DNA from 3 places in the Pseudomonas sp. 1176_21 genome. Region 2 is predicted to be linked to each of the others. Evidence: predicted binding sites of a transcription regulator. Region 2 holds the regulator's gene; each other region holds the start of a gene.
The links. Region 2 encodes sigma-54, which starts transcription at its own class of promoters, with help from an activator protein. Its sites were predicted from a motif close to ANTGGCATNNANNTTGCTNT; they were not measured.
Positions count from the first base shown of each region.

Region 1: a site for sigma-54 is predicted at 2,174-2,193, ahead of flhA (flagellar biosynthesis protein FlhA). Genes of this name have one in related genera too.
Region 3: a site for sigma-54 is predicted at 2,205-2,224, ahead of glnK (P-II family nitrogen regulator). Genes of this name have one in related genera too.

Region 1 is NZ_VXCV01000008.1:61,737-65,980, forward strand. Features, by position in the region: gene fliQ (flagellar biosynthesis protein FliQ) at 1-159, shown strand, start outside; gene fliR (flagellar biosynthetic protein FliR) at 167-943, shown strand; gene flhB (flagellar biosynthesis protein FlhB) at 946-2,082, shown strand; gene flhA (flagellar biosynthesis protein FlhA) at 2,247-4,244, shown strand, end outside.
Region 2 is NZ_VXCV01000004.1:462,091-466,334, forward strand. Features, by position in the region: gene lptB (LPS export ABC transporter ATP-binding protein) at 1-607, shown strand, start outside; gene FW760_RS12980 (RNA polymerase factor sigma-54) at 796-2,289, shown strand; gene hpf (ribosome hibernation-promoting factor, HPF/YfiA family) at 2,372-2,680, shown strand; gene ptsN (PTS IIA-like nitrogen regulatory protein PtsN) at 2,693-3,157, shown strand; gene rapZ (RNase adapter RapZ) at 3,160-4,014, shown strand; gene FW760_RS13000 (HPr family phosphocarrier protein) at 4,035-4,244, shown strand, end outside.
Region 3 is NZ_VXCV01000002.1:370,435-374,678, forward strand. Features, by position in the region: gene FW760_RS06725 (ammonium transporter) at 364-1,689, opposite strand; gene glnK (P-II family nitrogen regulator) at 1,731-2,069, opposite strand; gene FW760_RS06735 (accessory factor UbiK family protein) at 2,411-2,674, shown strand; gene FW760_RS06740 (YifB family Mg chelatase-like AAA ATPase) at 2,988-4,244, shown strand, end outside.

The sequences.
Region 1 (4,244 bases), on a different contig from region 2:
TTCCAGGCCGCCACCCAGATCAACGAACAGACCCTGAGCTTCCTGCCGCGCCTGCTGGTGATGCTGATCACGCTGATCGTGGCCGGGCCCTGGCTGGTGCAGAAGTTCATGGAATACATCCTGTCGTTGTACGGCAGCATTCCCCAGTTGATCGGCTGAGCGCGCGATGCTCCAGTTGACCGATGCGCAGATCGCCACCTGGGTGGCGAGCTTCATCCTGCCGCTGTTTCGCATTGCCGCCGTGCTGATGACCATGCCCATCATCGGGACCAAGATGGTGCCGGGGCGCATCCGCCTGTACCTGGCCCTGGCGATCACCGTGGTGGTGGTGCCGGGCCTGCCGCCGATGCCCGAAGTCAATCCGCTGTCGCTCAGCGGGCTGCTGCTGATTGCCGAGCAGATCCTCATCGGTGCGGTATTCGGCCTGTCGCTGCAGCTGTTCTTCCAGATATTCGTGGTGGCCGGGCAGGTGGTGGCCATCCAGATGGGCATGGCCTTCGCCTCCATGGTCGACCCGGTCAACGGCGTCAACGTGGCGGTGGTCAGCCAGTTCCTGAGCATGCTGGTGACGCTGCTGTTCCTGTCGATGAACGGGCACCTGGTGGTGTTCGAGGTGATCACCGAGAGCTTCACCACCTTGCCGGTGGGCACCGGCCTGATGGTCAACCACTACTGGGACCTGGTCGGGCGGCTGAGCTGGGTGCTGGGCGCGGCGCTGCTGCTGGTGCTGCCGGCGATCACCGCGCTGCTGGTGGTGAACATCGCCTTCGGCGTGATGACCCGTGCAGCGCCGCAGCTGAACATCTTCTCCATCGGTTTCCCGTTGACCCTGGTGCTGGGGCTCGGGATTTTCTGGGTTGTCCTGGCCGACATCCTTTCCCATTACCAGGCGCTGGCCTCCGAGGCCCTGCAGTGGCTGCGTGAGCTGGCGAGGGCGAGCTGAGCATGGCAGAGAGCGAAAGCGGTCAGGACAAGACAGAAGACCCCACGGAGAAAAAGAAGAAGGACGCCCGCGAGAAGGGCGAGATCGCCCGTTCCAAGGAGCTCAACACGGTGGTGGTGACCCTGGCCGGGGCCGGTGGCCTGCTGGTGTTCGGTGGTGGCCTGGCCGAAGTGCTGATGGACATCATGCGCATCAACTTCACCCTGTCGCGCGACACGCTGATCGACGAGCGCTCGATGGGCACCTTCTTGCTGGCCTCGGGCAAGATGGCCCTGATGGCGCTGCAGCCGGTATTGCTGGTGGCGCTGATCGTGGCTTTCATCGGGCCGATCTCGCTGGGTGGCTGGCTGTTTGCCGGCGGCACCCTGGCGCCCAAGTTCAGCCGCATGAACCCGCTGTCGGGGATCAAGCGCATGTTTTCCCTGAACGCACTGACCGAGCTGCTCAAGGCCCTGGCGAAGTTCTTCGTGATCCTGATCGTGGCGCTGGTGGTGTTGTCGTCGGACCGTGACGACCTGCTGGCCATTGCCAACGAGCCGCTGGAGCAGGCGATCATCCACAGCGTGCAGGTGGTGGGCTGGAGTGCCCTGTGGATGGCCGCCGGCCTGTTGCTGATTGCCCTGGTGGACGTGCCGTTGCAGCTGTACCAGTCGCACAAGAAGCTGCTGATGACCAAGCAGGAGGTGCGCGACGAGTACAAGAACAGCGAGGGCAAGCCGGAGGTCAAGCAGCGTATTCGCCAGCTGCAGCGCGAGATGTCGCAGCGGCGCATGATGGCGGCGATCCCCGATGCCGACGTGATCATCACCAACCCGACCCACTATGCGGTGGCGCTCAAGTACGACCCCGAGAAGGGCAATGCGCCGACGCTGCTGGCCAAGGGCACCGATTTCCTGGCGCTGAAAATTCGCGAAATCGCCAATGCCCACAACATCCAGGTGCTGGAATCGCCTGAGCTGGCGCGTTCGATCTTCTACTCCACCGAGCTCGAGGAAGAGATCCCGGCCGGCCTCTACCTGGCCGTGGCCCAGGTGCTGGCCTACGTGTATCAGATTCGCCAGCACCGGGCGGGCAAGGGCAAGGCGCCGGAGCCGCTCAAGGATCTGCCGATTCCGCCGGAGCTGCGCCGCGATTCCTGAACCGTTTGAGCTCTTCCCGTCGGCGCCGAGGTGCCGGCCCCTTCGCTGCAGGAGCCGGCAGTGTCGGCGAAGGTCGCGTCACTGATCCAAAGTTGGAAAGCTTCTTGCAATAGCAGCGCCAAGCGCCCGCATGGCGTCAAAAGTTTGCTTGAAGAGGAATATCGGTGGATCGCTCTCAGTTAATCAACAGCGCCCGTAGCAACCTGTCCGGGCTCGGCCGGGGCAACCTGGGGGTGCCGCTGTTGCTGCTGGTGATGTTGGCAATGATGATGTTGCCGATCCCGCCGTTCCTGCTCGACGTGTTCTTCACCTTCAACATCGCCCTGTCCATCGTCGTGCTGCTGGTGTGCGTGTACGCCTTGCGCCCGCTGGATTTCGCCGTGTTTCCGACCATCCTGCTGGTGGCCACGCTGCTGCGCCTGGCGCTGAACGTGGCGTCCACGCGGGTGGTGATGCTCCACGGCCACGACGGCCACGAAGCCGCGGGCAAGGTGATCCAGGCCTTCGGCGAGGTGGTGATCGGCGGCAACTACGTGGTCGGTATCGTGGTGTTCGCGATCCTCATGATCATCAACTTCGTAGTGGTGACCAAGGGTGCGGGGCGCATTTCCGAGGTGAGCGCGCGCTTCACCCTCGACGCCATGCCCGGCAAGCAGATGGCCATCGACGCCGACCTCAACGCCGGCCTGATCGACCAGGCCCAGGCCAAGGCACGGCGTACCGAAGTGGCCCAGGAGGCCGAGTTCTACGGTTCGATGGACGGTGCCAGCAAGTTCGTGCGCGGTGACGCCATCGCCGGCCTGCTGATCCTGTTCATCAACCTGATCGGCGGCATGGCCGTGGGTATCTTCCAGCACGGCATGACCTTCGGCGACGCCGGTCGCGTGTATGCGCTGCTCACCATCGGTGACGGTTTGGTGGCGCAGTTGCCTTCGCTGCTGCTGTCCACCGCCGCCGCGATCATGGTTACCCGTGCCTCGGGCTCCGAGGAAATGGGCAAGCAGATCAACCGGCAGATGTTCGATTCGCCCAAGGCGCTGGCCGTGTCCGGCGGCCTGATGATCGTCATGGGGCTGGTGCCGGGCATGCCGCACGTGGCATTCCTCAGCCTCGGCCTGATGGCCGCGGGCGGCGCCTACCTGGTGTGGCGCAAGCAGAACCAGGCCAAGGTCAAGGCACAGCAGGAAGTGCAGCGCCAGCAGGACCTGCTGCCGTCGCCGCAGCGTGCTCAGGAAACCAAGGAGCTGGGCTGGGACGACGTTACCCCGATCGACATGATCGGCCTGGAAGTCGGCTACCGGCTGATCCCGCTGGTGGACCGCAACCAGGGTGGGCAGTTGCTGGCGCGGATCAAGGGGGTACGCAAGAAGCTGTCCCAGGACCTGGGCTTCCTGATGCCCACCGTGCACATCCGCGACAACCTCGACCTGGCCCCCAGCGCCTACCGCCTGACGCTGATGGGGGTGATCCTGGCCGAGGCCGAGATCTACCCCGACCGCGAACTGGCGATCAACCCGGGGCAGGTGTTCGGCAACCTCAACGGCATCGCCGCCAGGGACCCGGCCTTCGGCCTGGAGGCAGTGTGGATCGATGTGGCCCAGCGCAGCCAGGCGCAATCGCTGGGCTACACCGTGGTGGACGCGAGCACCGTGGTCGCCACTCACCTCAACCAGATCCTCTACAAGCATTGCCACGAGCTGATCGGTCACGAAGAGGTACAGCAACTGCTGCAGGTCCTGGCCAAGGGCTCGCCCAAGCTGGCCGAGGAACTGGTACCGGGGGTGCTGCCGCTGTCCGGTCTGCTCAAGGTGCTGCAGGCGTTGCTGGCCGAGCAGGTGCCGGTGCGCGACATCCGCACCATTGCCGAAGCCATCGCCAACAATGCCGCCAAGAGTCAAGATACCGCCGCGCTGGTGGCTTCGGTGCGCGTAGGATTGAGCCGCGCAATCGTGCAAAGCATTGTAGGAACTGAGTCCGAGCTGCCTGTGATCACGCTTGAGCCAAGGTTGGAACAGATTTTGCTCAATAGTTTGCAAAGGGCCGGGCAGGGTCAGGAAGATGGTGTTCTTCTTGAGCCGAGCATGGCCGAAAAGCTTCAGCGTTCGTTGATCGAGGCCGCCCAGCGTCAGGAGATGCAAGGGCAACCTGCAATCCTGCTGGTC
Region 2 (4,244 bases):
CGGCAAGACCACCTGCTTCTACATGATCGTCGGCCTGGTACAGGCCGACCAGGGCCGCGTGCTGATCGACGACCTGGACGTCAGCCACCAGCCCATGCATGGTCGCGCACGTGCCGGCATCGGCTACCTGCCGCAGGAAGCCTCGATCTTTCGCAAGCTGTCGGTGGCCGACAACATCATGGCGATCCTCGAGACCCGCAAGGAACTCGACCGCGATGGTCGCCGCAAGGAGCTTGAAAGCCTGCTGCAGGAATTTCACATCAGCCACATCCGCGACAACCTGGGCATGAGCCTGTCCGGTGGTGAGCGGCGCAGGGTGGAGATTGCCCGGGCACTGGCCACCGCGCCCAAGTTCATCCTGCTCGACGAACCTTTCGCCGGTGTCGACCCGATCTCCGTGGGCGACATCAAGCAGATCATCCACCACCTGAAGGCCAAGGGCATCGGCGTGCTGATCACCGACCACAACGTCCGTGAAACCCTGGATATCTGCGAAACCGCCTACATCGTCAACGATGGCCAGTTGATCGCCGAAGGCGATGCACAGACCATCCTGGCCAACGACCTGGTGAAAGAGGTGTACCTCGGCCACGAGTTCCGCCTGTAAGCTGCGGCACATGGCTGAACATGGCGCTGCCTGGGCGCTGGGAAATGGCTCCACCCGGGGTTAATTGTTCCAGCGCTCTAGGCAAACGCTTTGATTTCAGGCATATAATTTGCTTAAAGTTGGCGCCTCTCGCGCCCTTGTAGTAGATGGCGCCTGTGCGCCGGCGAATAAGGTGTTAAGCCCCAGCCATGAAACCATCGCTCGTCCTAAGAATGGGCCAGCAACTGACGATGACTCCTCAGTTGCAACAGGCTATCCGACTGCTCCAGCTCTCCACCCTGGACCTGCAACAGGAAATCCAGGAGGCGCTGGAGTCCAACCCGATGCTCGAACGCCAGGAAGAAGGCGAGGATTTCGACAACAGCGACCCGATGGCCGACAACGCCGAGACCAAGCCGGTTGCCGAACCTCAGGAGAGCAGCTTCCAGGAGTCCGCCCCCACGGTGGACAACCTCGAAGAAGGCGAATGGAACGAGCGCATCCCCAACGAACTGCCGGTCGACACGGCCTGGGAAGACATCTACCAGACCAGCGCCAGCAGCCTGCCCAGCAATGACGATGACGAGTGGGACTTCACCACCCGCACCTCTGCCGGCGAGAGCCTGCAGAGCCACCTGCTGTGGCAGCTCAACCTGGCACCGATGTCCGACACCGACCGGCTGATTGCCGTGACGCTGATCGACTGCATCAACAACCAGGGCTATCTCGAAGAAACCCTCGAAGAGGTGTGCGAGTCGTTCGACCCGGAACTGGACATCGAACTCGACGAAGTCGAGGCCGTGCTGCACCGCATCCAGCAGTTCGAGCCCGCCGGCATCGGTGCCCGCAACCTCAGCGAATGCCTGCTGCTGCAACTGCGCCAGCTGCCGCCGCGTACGCCGTGGATGGCCGAGGCGCAGCGCCTGGTCAGCGACTACATCGACCTGCTCGGCAGCCGCGACTACAGCCAGCTGATGCGTCGCATGAAGCTCAAGGAAGACGAACTGCGCCAGGTCATCGAACTGGTACAGAGCCTCAACCCGCGCCCCGGCTCGCAGATCGAGTCCAGCGAAGCCGAATACGTGGTGCCCGATGTCATCGTGCGCAAGGATTCCGACCGCTGGCTGGTCGAGCTGAACCAGGAAGCCGTGCCGCGCCTGCGGGTCAACCCGCAATACGCCGGTTTCGTGCGTCGCGCCGACACCAGCGCCGACAACACCTTCATGCGCAACCAGTTGCAGGAGGCGCGCTGGTTCATCAAGAGCCTGCAGAGCCGCAACGAGACGCTGATGAAGGTGGCCACGCAGATCGTCGAGCACCAGCGCGGCTTTCTCGACCACGGCGACGAGGCGATGAAACCGCTGGTACTGCACGATATCGCCGAGGCGGTGGGCATGCACGAGTCGACCATTTCGCGGGTGACCACGCAGAAATACATGCACACCCCGCGCGGCATCTACGAACTGAAATACTTTTTCTCGAGCCACGTGAGCACCTCCGAGGGCGGCGAATGCTCGTCCACGGCGATCCGCGCGATCATCAAGAAACTGGTCGCGGCTGAAAATCAGAAAAAGCCATTGAGTGACAGCAAGATCGCTGGTTTACTGGAGGCACAAGGCATCCAGGTAGCCCGTCGCACCGTCGCCAAGTACCGCGAGTCCCTTGGCATTGCACCGTCGAGCGAACGCAAGCGATTGATGTGACATCCCCTGAGATGTGCCACCGCAATTCAGTGGCAGGCGCAACACCTGCCTCTTATGCACCGGCAACAAAAGGAGAAGCTGTATGCAAGTCAATATCAGTGGACAGCATGTAGAAGTCACTCCGCCACTGCGCGAGTATGTCGAGCAGAAGCTGAAACGACTGGAGGGTCACTTCGACAAGATCACCAACGTGACGGTGATCATGAAGGTCGAAAAGCTTCAGCAGAAAATTGAGGCTACCTTGCAGATCCCGGGCGGCGAAGTGGTTGCCAACGCCGAACATCAAGACATGTATGCAGCGATCGACGCCCTTACCGACAAGCTCGACCGCCAACTGAAAAAACACAAGGAAAAACAGCAAAGCCTCCTGCAAGGTGCAGCGGCCCGCTGATCCCCCCCACCCATGATCCGACTAGAAGATATCCTGACCCCCGGCCGTTCCCTCGTGAACGTGTCGGGCGGCAGTAAAAAGCGTGCGCTCGAACAGATTGCCAATCTGATCGGCAAGGAAGTACCCGAGCTGGACACCCAAACCGTGTTCGAGAGCCTGATCGCCCGTGAAAAACTGGGCTCGACCGGCTTCGGCAATGGTATCGCCATCCCGCACTGCCGCTTGAAAGGTTGTGAAAAACCGGTAAGCGCCCTGCTGCACCTGGACGCTCCCATCGACTTCGACGCCATCGATGGCGCTCCCGTCGACCTGCTGTTTCTGCTGCTGGTCCCGGAAGCCGCCACCGATGCGCACCTTGAGCTGCTGCGCCAGATCGCCAGCATGCTCGACCGCAAGGACGTGCGCGACAAACTGCGCGCGGCCACCGATAGCCAATCCCTGTACCAGGTCGTACTGGACGTGCAAAACGGGCACTGAACATGCGTTTGATCATCGTCAGCGGTCGCTCCGGCTCCGGCAAGAGCACCGCGCTCGCGGTACTTGAGGACAACGGCTACTACTGCATCGACAACCTGCCTGCCGGGCTGTTGCCGCAACTGGCCGAAAACGCACTGATCAATACCGAGCTGCTGCAGCCGCTGGTGGCCGTTTCCATCGACGCGCGCAACCTGCCCAGCCACCTGAGCCGCTTCCCCGAGCTGCTGGAGGATGCCCGCAGCAAGCACATCCATTGCGATGTGGTGTACCTGGACGCCGACGAGGAAACGCTGCTCAAGCGCTTCTCGGAGACGCGCCGACGCCACCCGCTGACCAACACGCAACGCTCCCTGGCCGAAGCTATCCGGGTAGAGAGCGACCTGCTGGGGCCGATCGCCGACCTGGCCGACCTCAAGATCGACACCACCAACCTCAACCTGTACCAGCTGCGCGACTCGATCAAGCTGCGCCTGCTCAACCAGCCCGAGCCGGGCACGGCGTTTCTGGTGGAGTCGTTCGGCTTCAAGCGTGGCATGCCGGTCGACGCCGACCTGGTGTTCGATGTGCGCTGCCTGCCCAACCCCTATTGGAAGCCCGAGCTGCGGGATCATTCGGGGTTGGAGCAACCGGTCATCGACTACCTGGCCGCGCAACCGGACGTCGAGGAGATGTTCCAGGACATTTCGTCGTACCTGCTCAAGTGGCTGCCACGGTTCGCCGCCAGCAACCGGGCCTATGTCACCATCGCCATCGGCTGCACCGGCGGTCATCATCGCTCGGTGTACATCACCGAACGCCTGGGCCAGGTGCTGCAACAAACATTGAAGAACGTCCAGGTTCGCCACCGCGACCTCTAGCCCTCAGGATCCCGCCCGCGATGCCCGCAATTGAAATCGAGATTATCAACAAGCTGGGGCTGCACGCCCGGGCAGCGGCCAAGTTCGTTGGCGTGGCGGGCAAGTACCCGTGTTCGGTGCGTGTAGGCCGTACCCCGGAGTCGATGGTCGATGGCAAGAGCATCATGGCCGTGATGATGCTCGCCGCTGGCAAGGGCACGAGCATCCACCTCAAGACCGAAGGCGAACAG
Region 3 (4,244 bases), on a different contig from region 2:
CGGCGCCCGCCCTACCACCTGGCGAGCACCGTGCGGGCCCGTGCAGGGCCCGACAAAAAGAAAGAGCTGCCGGCATTGCTTCACCAGCTGACCCCGCCGTGAGCGGCCTGTTCAATGCCAAGCCTAGCAAAGGGTATCGAAGTGCGCGGACAGGTCATCCGCACCCTACGGCGCGCATTCTAGCGTGATGTGTGAAAAAGCAAAGTGCCTAAATATCCTTGTTCGCTGTAAGTTTTATGCTTGATGGCCATTACAGCGTCAAGCGCCTGCAAATGCCCCCGTGGAAACCGTTTGCGTGCCCTTGGATGGACAAAATCCAGGCAAAAAAATGCCCGGCAAGCCGGGCATGTTTTTTCGAGCATGTTACAGGTTGTAGCCACGCTCGTTGTGCTGCGCGAGGTCGAGGCCGACCGCTTCTTCCTCTTCGTTGACCCGCAGGCCCATCACCAGGTCCAGCACCTTCAGAATCACGTAGGTGACGATAGCGGTGTAGATCACCGTGAAGCCCACGCCCTTGGCCTGCACCCAGACCTGTGCGCCGATATCTTCGACGGTACCGAAGCCGCCCAGTGCAGGGGCCGCGAACACGCCGGTGAGAATCGCGCCGACGATGCCGCCGATGCCATGCACGCCGAAGGCGTCCAGGGAGTCGTCATAGCCCATCTTGCGCTTGAGGCTGGTGGCGCAGAAGAAGCACACCACACCCGATACCAGGCCGATCACCAGTGCGCCCATCGGGCCTACGGTGCCCGCAGCCGGGGTGATCGCCACCAGGCCTGCCACCACACCGGAGGCGATGCCCAGGGCGCTGGGTTTGCCGTGGGTGATCCACTCGGCGAACATCCAGCCCAGCGCAGCGGCGGCCGTGGCGATCTGGGTCACCAGCATGGCCATGCCGGCGGTGCCGTTGGCAGCGGCTGCGGAGCCGGCGTTGAAGCCGAACCAGCCGATCCACAGCATGGCCGCGCCCATCAGGGTGTAGCCCAGGTTGTGCGGGGCCATCGGGGTGGTCGGGAAACCCTTGCGCTTGCCCAGCACCAGGCACGCCACCAGGCCCGCGATACCCGCATTGATATGCACCACGGTGCCACCGGCAAAGTCCAGTACGCCCCAGTCCCACATCAGGCCGCCGGCACCGGACCAGACCATGTGCGCGATCGGTGCGTAGACCAGGGTGAACCACACGGCCATGAAGATCAGCATGGCCGAGAACTTCATGCGCTCGGCAAAGGCACCGACGATCAGGGCCGGAGTGATGATGGCGAAGGTCATCTGGAAGGTGATGAACACCGCCTCGGGGAACAACGAGGTCAGGCTTGCGGGGGTGACGCCGGCCAGGAAGGCCTTGGAGAACCCGCCGACGAAGGAATTGAAGTTGACCACGCCCTCTTCCATACCCGTGGTATCGAACGCCAGGCTGTAGCCGTAGACCATCCACAGAATGCTGATCAGGCCGGTGATGGCGAAACACTGCATCATCACCGAAAGCACGTTCTTGGAACGCACCATGCCGCCGTAGAACAACGCCAGGCCCGGGATGGTCATGAACAGCACCAGCGCGGTGGCGGTCAACATCCAGGCGGTGTCGCCGGAGTTGAGCACGGGGGCGGCTGCCTCCTCTGCCATGGCCATGCCAGGCATTACGAGGGACAAAAGGGCTCCTAGCCCTGCGAACTGACGCAGAGTCATATTGTTATCTCCTGGGGCGTTGGGGTTTGGGGCGGCGTTACTTAGATCGCGTCGGTATCGGTTTCACCGGTACGGATGCGGATGGCCTGTTCCAGATTGACCACGAAAATCTTGCCGTCACCGATCTTGCCGGTGTTGGCCGCCTTGGTGATCGCCTCGATGACCCGGTCCAGGTCCTTGTCGTCGATGGCGACATCGATCTTCACCTTGGGCAGGAAATCGACTACGTATTCAGCACCGCGATACAGCTCGGTGTGGCCTTTCTGCCGTCCGAAGCCTTTGACTTCCGTGACGGTAATGCCCTGCACGCCGATTTCGGACAGCGACTCGCGCACGTCGTCCAACTTGAATGGCTTGATGATGGCAGTGACTAGCTTCATGAAACTCTCTCCCGAATTGGTGGACTTGCCCCAGGAAAACAAACCCGTCTCAAGTCTAAGCGCAGTGCCTGGCTTTGTAACGCTTCGTCGGCCTCAATCCCAAGGCCCGACACCAGTGCATGAGTCACTTGGCTCTAAGCAGAAACCTTGCCATGTCTGCCAAAGCCACCAATTACAACGGCTTGCGTGCCTTGCTTGGAATTGGCCAGTCGCCAGCAGGGCAAACACGCACAAAAATGGTGCGCTACCGATCGGGGGAATGCGCGAAAAGCGTGCGGGGCGAGCGGGCGTGGGGTGCGTGTTACACTGGCCGCCTCTTTGCATTTACCGGACGGACCAACATGCTCGCGCCCAAAGCCTTTCTCGATGCCCTGAGCGACCAGGCCTCGCGCCTGTTCAGCGGTGACACCGCGCAGCCGCGCAGCGAACTGGAAAGCCAGTTCAAGGCGCTGCTGCAAAGTGGTTTCAGCAAGCTGGAACTGGTCAGCCGTGAGGAGTTCGACAGCCAGATGGTAGTGCTGGCCCGCACCCGCGCACGCCTGGAGGCGCTGGAGGCCAAGGTCGAAGAGATGGAAGCGCGGCTGAACCCGGCGGCTGCCGAGTAGAGCGCAGCGCAGCCTTCGTCGGCGGGGCCGGCGCCTGCAGGGTCATGCAGGGGCCTGCCTCACCTTCTCATACCGCACATCCCCCTCCTCCAACTGCGCCACCACCTCCCACCCCCAAGCGGCGATAGAAGCCATTGGCACGCACGCCGTCGCGGCCCGAAGGCTGCACCGGGGCGCCGTGATCTTGACCAGCGCTCCTGGCCCCGTCAACCGCTGCAAAACCTCGACTCACTCTCCCCCGCGCACCCTGCGCGCGCACCACTATCCTTGCCCCAGCCGCAGGACGCGGCATTGTCCCGATCATGGAGTGTGCATGTCCCTCGCCCTTGTCCACAGCCGCGCCCAGGTGGGCGTACTGGCCCCTGCGGTCACCATCGAAGCGCACCTGGCCAACGGCCTGCCCAACCTGACCCTGGTCGGCCTGCCCGAAGCCACGGTAAAGGAAAGCAAGGACCGTGTGCGCAGCGCCATCCTCAACTCCGGCCTGGAGTTCCCCGCGCGGCGCATCACCCTCAACCTCGCCCCCGCCGACCTGCCCAAGGATGGCGGACGCTTCGACCTGGCCATAGCCCTGGGCATCCTGGCCGCCAACGGGCAGATGCCGATCGCCTCGCTGCACGCAGTGGAATGCCTGGGCGAGCTGGCGCTGTCGGGGGCGGTGCGCTGCGTGCAGGGCGTGCTGCCTGCCGCCCTTGCCGCCCGCGAAGCCGGGCGCGCCCTGGTGGTGCCACGGGAGAATGCCGAGGAGGCCTGCCTGGCTTCGGGCCTGGTGGTGTACGCCGTAGACCACCTGCTGGAACTGGTCGCGCACCTCAACGGCCAGCAGCCCCTCGAACCCTACAAGGCCAACGGCCTGGTCCTACACAGCCAGCCCTACCCCGACCTCAACGAGGTGCAGGGCCAGCTTGCCGCCAAGCGTGCCCTGCTGGTCGCGGCGGCCGGGGCCCACAACCTGCTGTTCAGCGGGCCACCCGGCACCGGCAAGACTCTGCTCGCCAGCCGCCTGCCCGGCCTGCTGCCACCGCTGAACGAGCGCGAAGCGCTGGAGGTGGCGGCCATCCAGTCGGTCGCCAGCCCGCTGCCGCTCAACAGCTGGCCGCAGCGTCCGTTTCGCCACCCGCATCACTCGGCGTCGGGGGCCGCACTGGTCGGCGGTGGCAGCCGCCCGCAACCCGGCGAGATCACCCTGGCCCACCATGGCGTGCTGTTTCTGGATGAGTTGCCGGAGTTCGAGCGGCGCGTGCTGGAAGTGCTGCGCGAGCCCCTGGAATCGGGCGAAATCGTGATCGCCCGGGCCAAGGACAAGATCCGCTTCCCGGCCCGCTTCCAATTGGTGGCGGCGATGAACCCCTGCCCCTGCGGCTACCATGGCGACCCCACCGGTCGCTGCCGATGCAGCAGCGACCAGATCCAGCGCTACCGCAACAAGCTCTCCGGCCCGTTGCTTGATCGCATCGACCTGCACCTGACCGTCGCCCGTGAAGCCACGGCGCTCTCGCACTGCACCGACAACGGCCCCGCCAGTGCCCACATCGCAGGGCAGGTGGCTGCCGCACGCGAACGACAACAA